Regions from separate parts of the Caproiciproducens puteiluti genome, predicted to be linked through region 2. Evidence: riboswitches for the same ligand, from Rfam matches in the RefSeq annotation. Region 2 holds a riboswitch; the other holds the start of a gene.
The links. A riboswitch is a leader RNA that binds a small molecule or an ion and turns the genes downstream of it on or off. The one in region 2 is predicted to bind fluoride.
Positions count from the first base shown of each region.

Region 1: another riboswitch for fluoride. It lies ahead of ACRQU7_RS13785 (inorganic diphosphatase); the one in region 2 lies ahead of ACRQU7_RS00340 (redox-sensing transcriptional repressor Rex).

Region 1 covers NZ_CP194790.1:2,834,670-2,842,117, reverse strand. The annotation lists gene ACRQU7_RS13790 (sensor domain-containing diguanylate cyclase) at 1-1,999, shown strand, start outside; fluoride riboswitch at 2,074-2,147, shown strand; gene ACRQU7_RS13785 (inorganic diphosphatase) at 2,211-2,750, shown strand; gene ade (adenine deaminase) at 2,892-4,688, shown strand; gene ACRQU7_RS13775 (aspartate/glutamate racemase family protein) at 4,739-5,428, shown strand; gene ileS (isoleucine--tRNA ligase) at 5,660-7,448, opposite strand, start outside.
Region 2 covers NZ_CP194790.1:65,772-73,219, forward strand. The annotation lists gene ACRQU7_RS00315 (oleate hydratase) at 1-252, shown strand, start outside; gene ACRQU7_RS00320 (VOC family protein) at 398-778, shown strand; gene ACRQU7_RS00325 (universal stress protein) at 946-1,728, opposite strand; gene crcB (fluoride efflux transporter CrcB) at 1,785-2,141, opposite strand; gene ACRQU7_RS00335 (fluoride efflux transporter FluC) at 2,141-2,530, opposite strand; fluoride riboswitch at 2,666-2,737, opposite strand; fluoride riboswitch at 2,867-2,937, shown strand; gene ACRQU7_RS00340 (redox-sensing transcriptional repressor Rex) at 3,011-3,469, shown strand; gene ACRQU7_RS00345 (MutS-related protein) at 3,492-5,069, shown strand; gene ACRQU7_RS00350 (MutS-related protein) at 5,074-6,561, shown strand; gene ACRQU7_RS00355 (YaaA family protein) at 6,644-7,396, shown strand; gene ACRQU7_RS00360 (UvrD-helicase domain-containing protein) at 7,420-7,448, opposite strand, start outside.

The DNA of each region.
Region 1 (7,448 bases), 1.2 Mb from region 2:
GGACAATCAAGCCTGTTCACAGGAAGGATACGCCGTCTACCGGGTGGTGCTGAAAGCACGGAAGGGCCTCTTTCTTGGGGTGAAAATTCCCCAGATCGGTTCTTCCTACCGGCTGTGGATCGACGGAAACGTGCGCTTCGAAAGCGGACGGGTCGGGAAAAACGCGGCGGAATCCAGGCCGGAGTGGACGACGCAGTCGGTTTTCTTTCAGACGCAGCGGGAAGACACGGAAATTCTGATAGAGGTTTCCAACTTCGATTATTTCCGTTCCGGCCTGACGATTCCCGTTGTGGTGGGAACCCAGCAGCAGATCCAGCGGCTGGGCGATCAGGGCCTGTTTATGGACACCTTTCTCTTTTCATCCCTGTTTGTAATGGCGGTGTTTTTCCTTCTGCTGTATTTTGTGCGTTCTCACGACAAGGCCCATATCTGTCTGGCGCTTTTTGCAGCGGCCATCTCTCTGCGCCCGCTGCTTTACGGCGAGTGCTATTTCAATAAGATTTTCCCCGGCATCAATTTTGAATTCAACACTAAACTGTACCTGGTCAATTTCCTGGTGATTCAGCTGATGTGCCTGTTTTTTTACTATCAGTATGAAGGACTGTCGAGCAGGAGGTTTATGCGCGTCAGCGGAGCAGCGGTGTTCGCCATTGTTTTTGTGGGCATTTTTCTCCCGGCCCGGTATATGATTTATCCCGTTGTTCTGCTGGAAGTGATGATTCCCGTCGCCGTTGCCAATTGTCTTGTGACGCTGGTGCGTGCCATGAGAAAAAAATACGAAAGCGCCGAAATCAACCTTTTGAGTGTCCTGCTCCTGTTTTTCCTGTCCGTTGTGGATATCCTGAAAAATAACGGGCTTACCGAAATCAGCCTTTACTACACTCCGATTGCAATGCTCGTCGTCACATTCATTCAGGTCTTCCTGCAGGTGGGAAGATTCAGGGAAAGCGACCTTCTGAACGAAAAGCTGGTGAATGAGGTCAGAATCAAAAATCTGAAGCTGGAATATGAAATGAAGCAAAGGAGCATTACGGAAAAACTGAACAACGGGCTGAGAGCGATGGTTTCCGCTCTGGAAACCGAGGACCTTCTGGTCAGCATTCTGGAAAATCTATATCAGATTATCGAATTTGAAAGCGCCGTCATGGTTTTGCGGGTGAATGAGAACCTGGGTTACATCGTGACCAAACGGAATCATGAAAAAGTGGTCTGCCGCAGGCATTCCGGGAAAATCGTCCTTAGGGATCAAAATCGGCCCGGGAGCCAAAACGGCAGCGAAAAGGTTCGCATGCACGATCTTTACACCCGGGACAAGGACGGGAAAAGCCTGATTGCAAAGCCTCTTTACTATAATCAAAATCTGTTCTGCGTTATAAAGATGATTGTCAGCAAAAGCAGGGAGATTTCTGTCGGCGACCTGGAACTGGTGGATATCTATACGGAGCAGTCGATTTTAGCGCTTCAAAACGCAAAATCCTATGAAAAAATCAAAGAATTTGCCCTGTATGACGAGCTGAGCGGTATTTACAACCGAAGGCAGCTGATGAAGCTCGGCATTATGGAATATATTTCGGCCAAAGAAGCCGGCTGCGATTTTTACGCAATGATGCTGGACATCGATCTTTTTAAGACCATCAACGATACGTACGGCCATCTGTTCGGGGATAAAATTATTAAAAATATTGCGAATATCTGCAAACGGTGTATCCCGGTCAGCGCGGTGGTCGGGCGTTACGGCGGCGAGGAATTCCTCATTTTCCTCAAGGATATGGAAAAGGCGTCCGTCAGCCGGCTGGCGGAAAAGCTGAACAGGGAAGTAAGAAGCTGCAGCTATTCCTATGAGGGCCACGACGATATTCGTGTGACGGTCAGTATCGGCATCGCGAAAGGAAAAAAGGAGCTGGTGAACCTGTACGACCTGATCAATCGCGCGGACAAGGCGCTGTACCTGGCGAAAAATGAAGGGCGCGACTGTGTGCGGTGGTTTGAGCAGGAATGAGAATCCTTCTGAGGGGCTTCTTCCGGTTCTCTCTTTTTTCTATTTATTGACAGGATGTTTTTCATTGTGCTATAATAAAAACAGGGAATGAAGTTCTCCCGTAGCGAACGCTAAAATTGCTTTTTAAGCTGATGACTTCTGTGGTATGCACAGCGGGTTGTCGGCTTTTTTATTTACAAATCAGAAAATTGAATATGCAGGAGGGACTTTTTTGAATATTTGGCACGAGATTTCTCAGGACAGAATTCATGCGGACAGCTTTTTCGCGGTGATTGAAATTCCCAAGGGCTGCAAGACGAAATATGAGCTGGATAAGGAATCCGGCTTCCTCTCCATGGATCGTATCCTGTACACTTCCGCGCATTATCCGGCGAATTACGGCTTTATTCCGCGTACCTACGCGGCGGATCACGATCCGCTGGACGTGCTGGTGCTCTGTTCCGAGGACATTCAGCCGCTCTCTCTGGTGCGCTGCTACCCCATCGGGGTGATCTCCATGGAGGACGGGGGTTTCGTGGACGACAAGATCATCGCGATTCCGTTCGGCGACCCTACCTTCAACGAATACCGGAACATCGACGAGCTGCCCTCACATATTTTTGACGAAATGATTCACTTTTTTGCGGTGTATAAGGAGCTGGAGGGCAAGGCCACCGCGGTGGACTACATCCGCAGCGTGCAGGACGCAAAACGGATTGTACAGGAAAGCATCGACGCTTACACTGAAAAATTCGGCGGGACCAACCCCTGATCTCTCCCTGTGAAGGACGGACGCTCCGGCGGCTTTTGACCGCTGCGGAGCGTCTTTTTTATTTTAAGGCAGTAAAAGATGCTTGACAGGCATTTTGATGACGTTTAATATAGAATGAAAAACAGATTAAGGGGTGCTGTGATGATTAACAAGTTTTGTACTTCTCCGCTGTGGGAATCCGGCAGGACGCTTGCCGCGGTCGCGCAGGGCGCCGTTCCGGCGGAAACCGTGATTATCAACGCCAGGCTGGTGAATGTCTGTACCGGGGAAATTCTGCCGGATACCGATGTGGCCATTTCCTGCGGCAGGATTGCCCTTGTCGGCGACGCGAAGCACTGTATCGGAGAAGGCACAACCGTCCTGGATGCAGCCGGTCAGTATATCGCCCCCGGATTTTTGGACGGGCATATGCATGTGGAGTCCTCCATGATGAGCGTGGGGGAATACGCCCGGGCGGTCATTCCCCACGGCACGGTGGGAATCTATATGGACCCGCATGAAATCTGCAATGTCCTCGGGCTGGACGGGGTTTCCTGCATGATCGAGGACTCCAAAAGGACTCCGCTGAAAACAATGGTCACCACACCCGCCTGCGTTCCCGCCGTTCCCGGCTTTGAGGATACCGGTTCCTCCATCGGTCCGGCGGAGATCGCCGAGACCATGCGGTGGGACAGCGTGGTGGGCCTTGGGGAACTGATGAATTTTCCGGGCGTGCTGAACGCGGACCCGCAGATGCACGGCGAGGTCGCCGAAACGCTCAGGGCGGGCAAGATCGTGACCGGCCATTACTCCATGCCGGAGACCGGGCGTGGGCTGAACGCCTATATTGCTTCCGGCGTGCGCTGCTGCCACGAGTCCACCCGTGCGCAGGACGCGCTTGCGAAGATGCGGCTCGGCATGTACGCCATGCTGCGGGAAGGTTCGGCGTGGCGCGACCTTCATGAGGTGGCGAAGAGCATTACCGAAAATAAAATCGACACCCGGTTCGGGGTGCTGATTTCCGACGATACCCATCCGCACACCCTGCTGAGCCAGGGACATCTGGACCACATCGTCCGCCGCGCGGTGGAAGAGGGCATCGACGTGATGACCGCCATTCAGATGGTCACCATCAACTGCGCCCAGTGCTTTCAGATGGACCATGAGCTGGGGTCCATTACGCCGGGGAAATGCGCGGATATTGTTTTTATCGGCAGTCTGGACAAGCTGGACATCACACGGGTGCTGATCAACGGCGCCGTTGCGGCGGAAAACGGAAAGCTTGCCGCGGAGCTTCCGCCCTATCATTACCCGAAATGGGCGACGGAATCCATGCATATCAAAAATCCCATTACGCCGGAGTCCTTTGCCATTCCCGCGAAGGGCGACCGGGTGACCGCCCGCGTCATTGAAGTGATCCCCGCCAGGGTCGGTTCCTACGAACGGCATGTTTCACTCAGAGTGGAAAACGGGCGGGCCGGTTCCGACGTTGAACAGGACGTCCTGAAGACGGCGGTCTTCGAGCGGCACCATGAAACGGGAAAGGTCGGCTTCGGCTTTGTCAAAGGGTTTGGTATCCGCTGCGGGGCCATGGCTTCCACCGTGGCGCATGACGCGCACAACCTGCTGGTGATCGGCACCAACGACGAGGACATGGCGCTGGCGGCCAATACGCTGATCGCGTGCGGCGGGGGAATGACCGCCGTGCAGAACGGCAAGGTTCTGGGGACGGTTCCGCTCCCGATCGCCGGCCTGATGAACGACAAGCCGGTGGAGGAAATGGCTGAAATCGTCGGAAAGCTAAGCGAGGCGTGGGAAAAGATCGGGTGCAGCATGGTTTCTCCCTTTATGACCATGGCGCTGATCCCGCTTGCCTGCCTGCCCGAACTGCGCCTGACCGACAGGGGGCTGGTGGACTGTACGGAGTTCCGGTTTACCCCTTTGTTTGTGGAAGAATAGATTTGAAAAAATTGAGCAGGTAATAGAAGAGTATCGGGAGGTGAGTCAATATGAAAACAATCGGCCTGATCGGCGGAATGAGCTGGGAAAGCACCGTCGGTTATTATCAGATCATCAACCGCACGGTTCAGCAGAAGCTGGGAGGGTTCCACTCCGCTCAATGTCTGCTCTACAGTGTGGATTTTCATGAAATAGAAAAGTGCCAGGAGGAGGGCGACTGGGAAAAATGCGCGGGAATCCTGTCTTCCGCCGCGCGGAGTCTGGAAAAAGGCGGCGCCGATTTCCTTGTGCTCTGTACTAATACCATGCATAAGGTCGCGGGGCAGATTCAAAGCGCCGTTTCCATCCCGGTGCTTCACATTGCCGAGGTGACCGCGGCGGAGCTCCTGCAGAATCAAATTAGAAAAGTAGCCCTGTTTGGAACCATTTACACCATGGAGCAGGACTTTTACAAGGGAAAGCTGGCGGAAAAGAATCTGGAAGTCCTCATTCCGGATGAAGAAGACAGGAAATTCATCAATCATACGATTTTTCAGGAGCTTTGCCTCGGCATCGTTTCCGACGAATCGAAAGCGGCGTTCCTGAAAATCATCAGGAAAATGTCGGAGCGGGGCGCGCAGGGCGTGATTCTCGGCTGTACGGAGATCGGAATGCTGATTCAGCAGAAGGACACGCCCGTGCCGCTGTTCGACACGACCGAAATCCACGCGAAACGCGCGGCCCTGTACGCGCTGTCCTGACTGAAGGAACTGTTGCTCAATAACCCTTCAACAAAATAATGCATAAAAAATGCACCTTGAGCGGGCTTTTAAAACCCCTCTTTCAGGTGCATTTCTTTCTTATCAAAACTGTTGTCCTGTGCAATTACGGCAATTCCATTTCAGTTTGCGGGACAAACGTCGCCCCCCGCCAAAGGCGGGGGGCGACGTAATCTTGTGGAAATGCGGCGGCTGCCGCAAATTTATTTTACATTAGATTTTCTGAACGCCCAGCTCTACGGCTTCGCCGTTCAGATCCCATTCCTTGGCAAAGCCCGCCATCTCGTTCAGCCTGACTTCTTCGGCCAGCACATCGTTCTGAATGGAGGCTAGATTGTCGGAGATAATCTTCGCGATCCGGTCGTTTCCCTTTTCATAGACGACGATATGGTCGGTCACGTCAAAGCCCGCGTCCTTGCGCATGGTCTGGATTTTGCTGATGATTTCGCGGACAAAGCCTTCTTCGATCAGCGCTTCGGTCAGGTGAGTGTCGATGACCACCGTGATTCCGTTGTCCGCCATGGAAACGTAATTTTCGGCCTGCGCGGTTTCAATCAGCAGTTCCTCGGGGGTCAGGGAGATTTCCCCGTCCGAAAGGGAGAGGGTCAGCGCACCGTTGGCGTCAAGCTCCTTCTTTGCCGCGCTTCCGTTGAGTCCGGCGAGCGCGGTGCGGATTTCGCCGATCTTCTTGCCGTATTTCTGTCCCAGAATTCTTAGCTGCGGCTTGAAGTGGTAGGAGGTGAAGTCCGAGACATCCTCGGTAAACAGGATTTCCTTGCTGTTCAGCTCGTCGCGGATGATGGTCCGGTAGAACTCGCTCAGCGGCTTTTCCGAACGGACATACATTTTCGCGATCGGCTGGCGGTTCTTGATGTTGGCGGTATTCCTCGCCGCGCGGCCCAGCACGACGATGTCGAGCACCAGCTCCATGTTTTCTTCCAGCTCCGTGTCGATCAGGGCTTCGTCGACGCTCGGAAAATCGCAGAGATGGACGCTTTCCGGCGCGGAGGGGTCGATCTTGCAGACCAGATTGCGGTAAATGTCCTCCGCCATGAACGGAATCATGGGAGAGGCGGTTTTCGCTATGGTGACAAGCGCGGTGTACAGCGTCATGTAGGCGTTGATCTTGTCCTGCGGCATCCCCTTGACCCAGAAACGCTCGCGGCTTCTTCTGACATACCAGTTGCTCATTTCGTCGACAAAATCCTGTAAGGCGCGCGCCGCCTCCGGAATCCGGTAGTTTTCCAGATGGCCGTCGATGGCTTTTACAGAGGTGTTCAGGCGGGACAGCAGCCATTTGTCCATGACGGTCAGGCTGCCGCGGTCCAGGGTGTATTTGGTGGCGTCGAACTCGTCGATATTCGCGTACAGTACGAAGAACGCATAGGTGTTCCACAGCGTCCCCATGAATTTGCGCTGGCCTTCCGTCACGGCCTTGCCGTGGAAACGGTTCGGGAGCCAGGGGGCGGAGTTGCTGTAGAAGTACCAGCGGATCGCGTCCGCGCCGTAGGTCTCCAGCGCCTCGAACGGGTCGACCGCGTTGCCCTTGGATTTGGACATCTTCTGCCCGTTTTCGTCCTGCACATGGCCGAGGACGATGACGTTTTTATACGGGGCCTTGTTGAAAATCAGCGTGGAAATCGCAAGAAGGGAATAGAACCATCCTCTTGTCTGGTCCACCGCCTCGGAAATGAAGTCGGCGGGGAACTGCTGATGGAAAAGCTCCTGATTCTCGAACGGATAGTGATGCTGCGCAAACGGCATGGAACCGGAGTCGAACCAGCAGTCGATCACTTCCGGCACGCGTTTCATCTGCTTGCCGCATTCCGGGCAGGTAATTGTCACCGCGTCAATGTACGGCCGGTGCAGCTCAATATCTTCCGGGCAGTTGGGGGACATGGCTTTCAGCTCCTCAATGCTGCCGATCGAGTGCTTATGCCCGCACTCGCATTCCCAGATGTTCAGCGGGGTTCCCCAGTAGCGGTTGCGGCTGATGCCCCAG
Region 2 (7,448 bases):
ACCGAATATTCCATCCGCACCGGCATGGAAGCGGTGTATACTCTGCTGAACATCGACCGCGGCGTGCCGGAGGTCTGGGGCAGCGTGTATGATGTGCGGGACCTGCTGAATTCCACCGTATACCTGCGCGACGGCAAGAAAATTACCGATATGGAGCTTGGGTTCAAAGAGAGGCTTGCCATGAAGCTGCTTCTGAAAAAAACCCAGGGCACCGACATTGAAAAGCTTCTGAAAGAGCATCATGTGGTTTAAGATATGATTGACATCCCAGCCGACGCCCTGACAACGGCATCCTGATTTTCAATATGAGATTTCGCCTTCTTTGGACTGCCATATGCTATAATAGGGATAAATTATCAGGCATGCGACCGCAAAAACTTATACAGGAGGAGTTCTTATGATTGACGGAATCTGCTTGGGCAATGTAATGGTTGACTGCGATGACGAACAAAGGCTGTGCGAATTCTACCACAGATTGCTTGGATGGGAAAAACGGAAAATGTTTGGCCGTCCTGCATTGTGCAATAAAAATGGGATTGTGTTTTTGTTTATCGAAGAAGAGCATTATGTCCCACCCATATGGCCGGAAGAAAAAGGGAAACAGCAAAAACAGATGCATTTCGATTTTCAGGTGCCGGATGTCCCGGCAGCGGTTGAATATGCTCAGTCTCTCGGTGCGACGAAAGCGGCGTCACAATTCGGGGGCAGTGAGTTTGTAACAATGATAGACCCTTCCGGACATCCCTTCTGCCTTTGTGCCGGGAACAATATGCCGTAACCGTACAAAGGGCCGACAACGCCGTTCATCATCAGCGACAAAAATCCATTTGCACTACTTCCTAAAAAATAAAGACAAGGTATCATGCCTTGTCTTTATTTTCTGGTCTTTCAACATATAAATATTGGGATTTCAGGTGAGAAATAAGACGCGGCCTATAACGCCGGTTATTCCTCCAGGCTTTCAAACCGTGCGATATAGTGAAATTTCAGCAGAGACGTCATACTCGGGTTGACGACCTCGATTTGGTCGAGCTGACGGAATGCAATACCTGCTTCCAGACGGATTTCTCTTTCCTCTCCCTTTTTCAGGTCATAATGCTCCGGCTGGCCGTTTCGCGGCGGGGCGGACCATGTGCCGCCGTCCGGGTCGTAGGCGCTGTGGTTCAGGCGCAGCTTTCCCTCCAGCACCGTGATGCTGTACACGCATTTTCCCGCCTGCACCGGAAGCAGACAGGAGCTGGACCGGAAGCTCATCTGACCGCTCAGCGTAACGATATCGTCCATATGCCGGCATTTCAGCACGTTCCCCGCCGATTTTTCACGGGGCATATTTTCCGGCACAATCATGACGATACATTTCGCGTATTTTACGACGTAGGCTGCAACCGAGCCGATTTTCTGGGACAGGCCGGTCTTTGTGGATTTGGTCATCACGATAATATCAATTTCGTCCTGTTCCGCACATTCGAGAATCTGGTCGCCGGCCCGCCCGAAAACGACCTGCTTTCGCACGGGATAGCCCGGCAGCTGTCCGGCCACCGCGTCCAAGGTCGATTTCAGCTGCGCTTTGGATTTTTGCAGTTCCTCTTCCGAATACATCGTTTCCGTGTCTTCCCGGACCATAAGCAGTACGATGCTCACATCCTCCGTCGTATAGAGCGATTTGATCAAATCGACCGCTTTCAGGCTCCGCGCTGTTCCGTCGATCGGAAGTAAAACCCTTCTCATAACCACACCTCCGTAAAATCAATGATTTTCGGGGAAACGGCGTCTCCCCGCTCGTTTCAAAAAAGCTTCCCGGTTCCGTAACCCATCAAAAAACAAAGAAGACCGGCTGCCAGCGACAATACGATAAACAATAGGGACTCCCTGACGGCGTCGTGCTGCATGAGCTGCACGCTTTCCACGGTAAAGGTGGAAAAAGTGGTAAAGGCGCCGCAAAAGCCGTCGCCCAGAAGCAGATAGGAATTTCCGCCGATGCCCAGCCCGCAAAAAATTCCCAGAAGGAATGCGCCCGATAGGTTGATGAAAAAGGTGCCGAAGGGAAACGTATGATTTTGTTTTTTCGAAAAGGCGGCTCCGATCTGATAGCGGGCGATCGCGCCGCAGACGCCGCCGACGCTCAGTAAGACGAAATCCATCAGGCGCGCCTCCGTTCCATCCGCTTTGCGGTTTTGATCCCGAGCCACGCGACGGCAAGGCCCAGCAGGACGGAAGCGAAAACGTAAACCGCCGAAAGAAAAACATCCCCGGAAAGGCCCAATAAAACAGCTTCTTTGCAAAGGGTCGAAAACGTGGTATATCCTCCTAACAGGCCCGTGGTGATGCCCAGGCGCACTTCGGCGCTCACCGGGAATTTTTTTGCAAACAGGATGGTCAGAAAGCTCAGTAAAAAGCTCCCGCTTACGTTAATCAGGATCGTGAGAATGGGACGGTAAAGCTCGTCAAAGGGCAGCGGAAGCTGATGGACCACATACCTCAGGATAGTTCCGGCCGCCCCTCCGATCGCGACAGCGATATTTTTTTTCATAGATACCCCCAAATTTGGCATTTCAGTTGCTGCGACCAGGCCTTATTTGCATTCCTGATTTTACAAACAGGGCCTGAACTGTAAATTTTTCTGTTTTTGTGAAAGGAAAAAATAAAAAGCTGACCACTTTCTATGATTACCATAGAAGTCATCAGCTGAAAAGCAATTTTAGCAAAGCTAGGGGAGAACTTCATTCCCGTTTATGATTATAGCAAGTTATGACGGATTTTTCAACCTTTTCTCCCTTTACGTGCGGCTTGTGAAGAAAAATGTAAGGAGCGTCATCCACTAAACGGAATTTTATTGCCCATTGATTTTTGCAGAAGCATGTTCTATAATAGCCTTGGGAATGAAGTACTCCCGCGGTAATACCGAAATGCGTGAAAGCTGATGACTTCTGTTTGGAAGCCATCGGCTTTTTTGTCGTTATCAGGCTGTGGTGCCCGGAAAAGGCCGCAGCAGCGCGGTGGCTTCTGCATCATGAAAAGCAAAAGAAGGTGCGGCATGGAAGGAATCAATCCGGTCCCCGGCCCGAAGGCCGTCCGGCAGTCCAGGAAAACAGACGCCGTCGTCCTCGTCGGTGTGGGGAAACTGGGAAAGGCGCTGATGAGCTATGCGGGCTATTCCGTATACGACCTTGATATTCTTGCCGGGTTTGACGTTGATCCGAAAATCATCAAAAAAGGTGCGTACGGAAAGCCGGTGTACCCTATTGATAGACTGAATGAAATCTGCCGCCGGCTGGACGCGAAAATCGGAGTGATCACAACGCCCGGAAGCTGTGCGCAGCCGGTATGCGACGCGCTGGTAAAAGCCGGAATCGTCGCGGTCTGGAATTATTCCTCGGTACGGCTGAAGGCACCGCCGCAGGTAATGGTGCATCACGAGGATATGACCGGTTCGCTCCGGCGTCTTGCCGAGTATGCGGCAAAGCACTGAAAAACAGGAAGAGGTGTGCAATGTGTTTTACAGTATCTTATTTCCGGCTGAGGAGCAGTGGAAAAAACCGAGAAAGGAAGCTGCGCCGGACTGCTTCAGGGACCTTTATCTTGACCAGATCTTCCGGCCGATCCTGAACAGCAGCAAGGAATACGGGCTCGAGGGCTTCTTCTACACGCCGCTTCGCGACGGCGATACCATTACCTACCGGCAGGAAGTCATGCGGGAGCTGGAAGACGACGGGCTGCGCGGTTTCTTTTCCGACTTTTCGCAATCCGTATATCGCCTCAGCCAATCCATGGAAGCCATCAAAAAATCGCTCACGTCCGAAAACAGCTATGAAAATCATTATCTGACTAAGGGGCGTCTGCTCGACTGTGCAGACAGCTACTGCACGGAGCTTGCCGGGCTGACAGACAGGCTGCGGGACCGGACGCTTTGCTCGGACGGCCTGCGCGGTTTTATGTGGTATCTGGCCGCCTATACGGGTACGGAGGCGTTCACGGAGCTTCGGGAACAGATCGGCCGACTGCGCGAACAGCTTTCTTCCGTGGAATACTGCATGCTGATCAAAAACGGGGTCATCCGTGTCCGGAAATATGAAGGGCAGGAAGATCACAGTAAGGAAATTCTCAGGCTGTTCGACAAATTCCGTCAGGGGGACGAGACAAATTACCGCCGCAAGCTTTCCGAAGAACCGTCCGCGCAGCATGTGGAGGCGGCCGTGCTGAATATGGTCGCCTCATGGTACAGGGACATTTTTGAGAATCTGGACCATTTCTGCTCGAAGTATCTGGATTTTATCGACCCGACCGTCGCGCGGTTTTCCCGTGAAATTCAGTTCTACCTCTCCTGGCTGGAGTATATCCGGCCGCATCGTGAGAAGGGACTTCCGTTCTGTTACCCGAAATTGTGCGAAAGCGCGGAACACCTTTACGACAGGGACGGTTTTGATCTGGCTTTGGCTTCCTCAATGGGAGGTGCCGGGCAGCCGGTGACGAATGATTTTGTGCTGAATACACCGGAGCGGATCATTGTCGTGACCGGTCCCAATCAGGGCGGGAAGACGACCTTTGCGCGTGCCTTCGGACAGATCCATTATCTCTCCTGCCTGGGGCTGTGCGTGCCGGGAAGGGAGGCGGCGATTCTCCTTTTTGACAGTATCCTCACCCATTTTGGGCGGGAGGAGGATTTGTCCACCCAGAACGGAAAACTGCAGGACGATCTCGAACGTCTTCACGAGCTTCTCGGACGCGCGACCTCCCGGAGCATTCTCATCATCAACGAGATTTTTTCCTCCACCACTTTGACGGACGCGCTGCTGCTGGGGGGCCGCATGATGGACGCCCTTGCGAAGCTGGGTGCTCCCGCCGTGTGCGTCACCTTTATCGATGAACTGGCCGCACACGGGGAGGAAACGGTCAGCATGATGAGCTCGGTCCGGGAGGACGACCCGGCGGTAAGGACTTTTCGGATTACCCGCAGGCCGCCCGACGGCCTTGCCTATGCGATGCACATCGCGGGAAAATACGGGCTGACCTATGAGCGGCTCTGCGAAAGGCTGCGCGGCGGATTATACGATCATCGTAAGGGAGGCTGAAATTTTGAAAGTACACTTGATGGATCAGGATACGGATTTCAATCCGCAGCAAAAACCCTGCTTTGGGAAAGACACGCTGATCGCCGATCTTGAATTTGCCCGCATCCTTTCGGCCATGGCACAGGACGACACGATGATTCGGGAGGTGTGCAGTTCGGCCCTGTTTTGTCCTTTGCAGACTGCCCGGGAAATCCGCTATCGTCAGGAGGTCCTGAAGGACTGCATCAACAACCCCGAAACAGTGAGAAAGCTTTATGATATTACGGTTGAGACAATGGAGCGGAAACACAAATCCTGGTCGTGGCTGTCCACACGGCAGAATTTATCCAGCAATTTTTCCAGCGCAGTCGATTTATTGAAAATATACACGGAAATGCTGCTGAAAATGCGCAATGCCACCGATGCGGATATGAGGAATTTTCATTCCGAGGGCTTCAAAAATTTTATCTCCATGCTGTGGCAGGAGCTCGGCGACGATTATTTTTTACAGATTCATTCGCTTCTGAATGAGCTGAAGGATGAAAAGGGGATGCTGATCAGCGCCGGGCTCGGCAATTACAATCAGGGAATTGATTATGTGATGCGGCGCAAAGAGAAAACGCATTTTTGGCGTCACTGGCATTTTGCCCCGTCTTTTACGCTCGCGCCCCGTGACGACGCGGGGGCTTCCGATTTCGGCAACCGCCGCGCCCGTGCGATGAATGAAAGCATCAATGTGCTGGCACAGTCTGCGGAGCACGTGGAAAGCTTTTTCGTTATCCTTCAAAAGGAGCTTGCCTTTTACGTCGGCTGCCTGAATTTATACGACAGGCTCCGGGCCGTGGGTATGCCGACCTGTATTCCCGAGCTGCTCCCGCTAGAAGCGGAGAGCCGGAAATACAAGGAGCTGTACGATGTCAGTCTAGCCCTGTTAAAGGACTCGGGGGTAACGGGAAACGAACTGAATGCGGAGGATCAGCGGCTTTATATCATCACGGGAGCCAATCAGGGAGGAAAATCCACCTTTCTCAGAAGCATCGGGCAGGCACAGCTTATGATGCAGTGCGGGATGTTCGTCGGCGCGCAAAATTACCGTGTGCCGATACGGAACGGTGTGTTTACGCACTTCAAAAAAGAGGAGGATACCACGATGACAAGCGGGAAGCTGGACGAGGAGCTTGCCCGCATGAGTGAGATTGCCGGCCGCCTGACTCCCGGAGCTCTGGTTCTGTTCAATGAATCGTTCGCCGCCACCAATGAGCGGGAGGGCTCCGAAATCTGTCGCCAGATAACAAAGGCGCTTGCGGACAACGGTATGGAAATCTTTTTCGTGACGCATCTTTACACCTTCGCGGCCGCCTTTTTCAGCCCGCGGTACCCGAAGGTCCAATTTCTCAGCGCGCAAAGGCTTGAAAACGGAGAACGTACTTTTAAAATCATGCCGGGGGAACCTCTTCAGACGGCTTACGGCGAAGACCTGTACCGGAAAATATTTACTCCGGAGGCGGAATGACGGGCAATCCCGGAAGCAGATTTGTGTCCGCTCCGGCCCCATGCTATAATAGGGATATCCTAATATTTGGGAGGGATTCCCGATGCTTGCAGTTCTTTCCCCCGCCAGAAATATCCGGCCCTTCTCTCTCGAAGGCGTAAAGCCGGGCCGCCCGCTTTTTCCAAAAGAGACCGGCCTGCTGGTGGATGCCCTTCGAAATTACAGCCCATGGGAGCTGGAAAGCCTTCTGGATTTGAATCCCGAGCGGGCCTTTACGCTCTATGACTTTTACCAGCACTTCGACCCGGCCGTCTCCGGTACGCCGGCGCTGCTGTCCTATTACGGCGCCGCTTTCCGGAACCTGAATGCCCGTGATTTTGATCTGAGGGATTTTTCCTTCGCGCAGGAGCACCTGCGCATTTTAAGCGCCCTGTACGGGCTCCTGCGCCCGGCGGACGGGATTCAGCCCTACCGTCTGGGAATCAAAAAGGAATTCAAGGTCAACGGGCAGGACCTTTATGAATTTTGGGGCGACCGTCTGTACCGGCAGCTTTTTCAAAGCGGAGAGCCGGTTGTAAGCCTTGCTTCGGCGGACTATACCAGGCTGGCGGCTCCCCGTCTTCTTCCGGGGGACACCCTGATTACGTGCCGCTTTCTGGTGCAGAAGCCGGACGGCGCACGCGGTACGGTTTCCAGCGTCCGGACAGCGCGGGGGCAGATGGCGCGCTTCCTTGTCAAACACAGAATTACGGAGCCGGAAGGGCTCAGGGAATTCGACTGGGAAGGCTACCGCTTTGTGGAAGGCCGCTCGGACGCCCGGAATTATGTCTTTATTCAGGACCGCAGCCGACTGTAAAAAACATGAAGCGCCGCCGTCCGTCAGAAAAAGCAGACCTGTTCGAATGCAG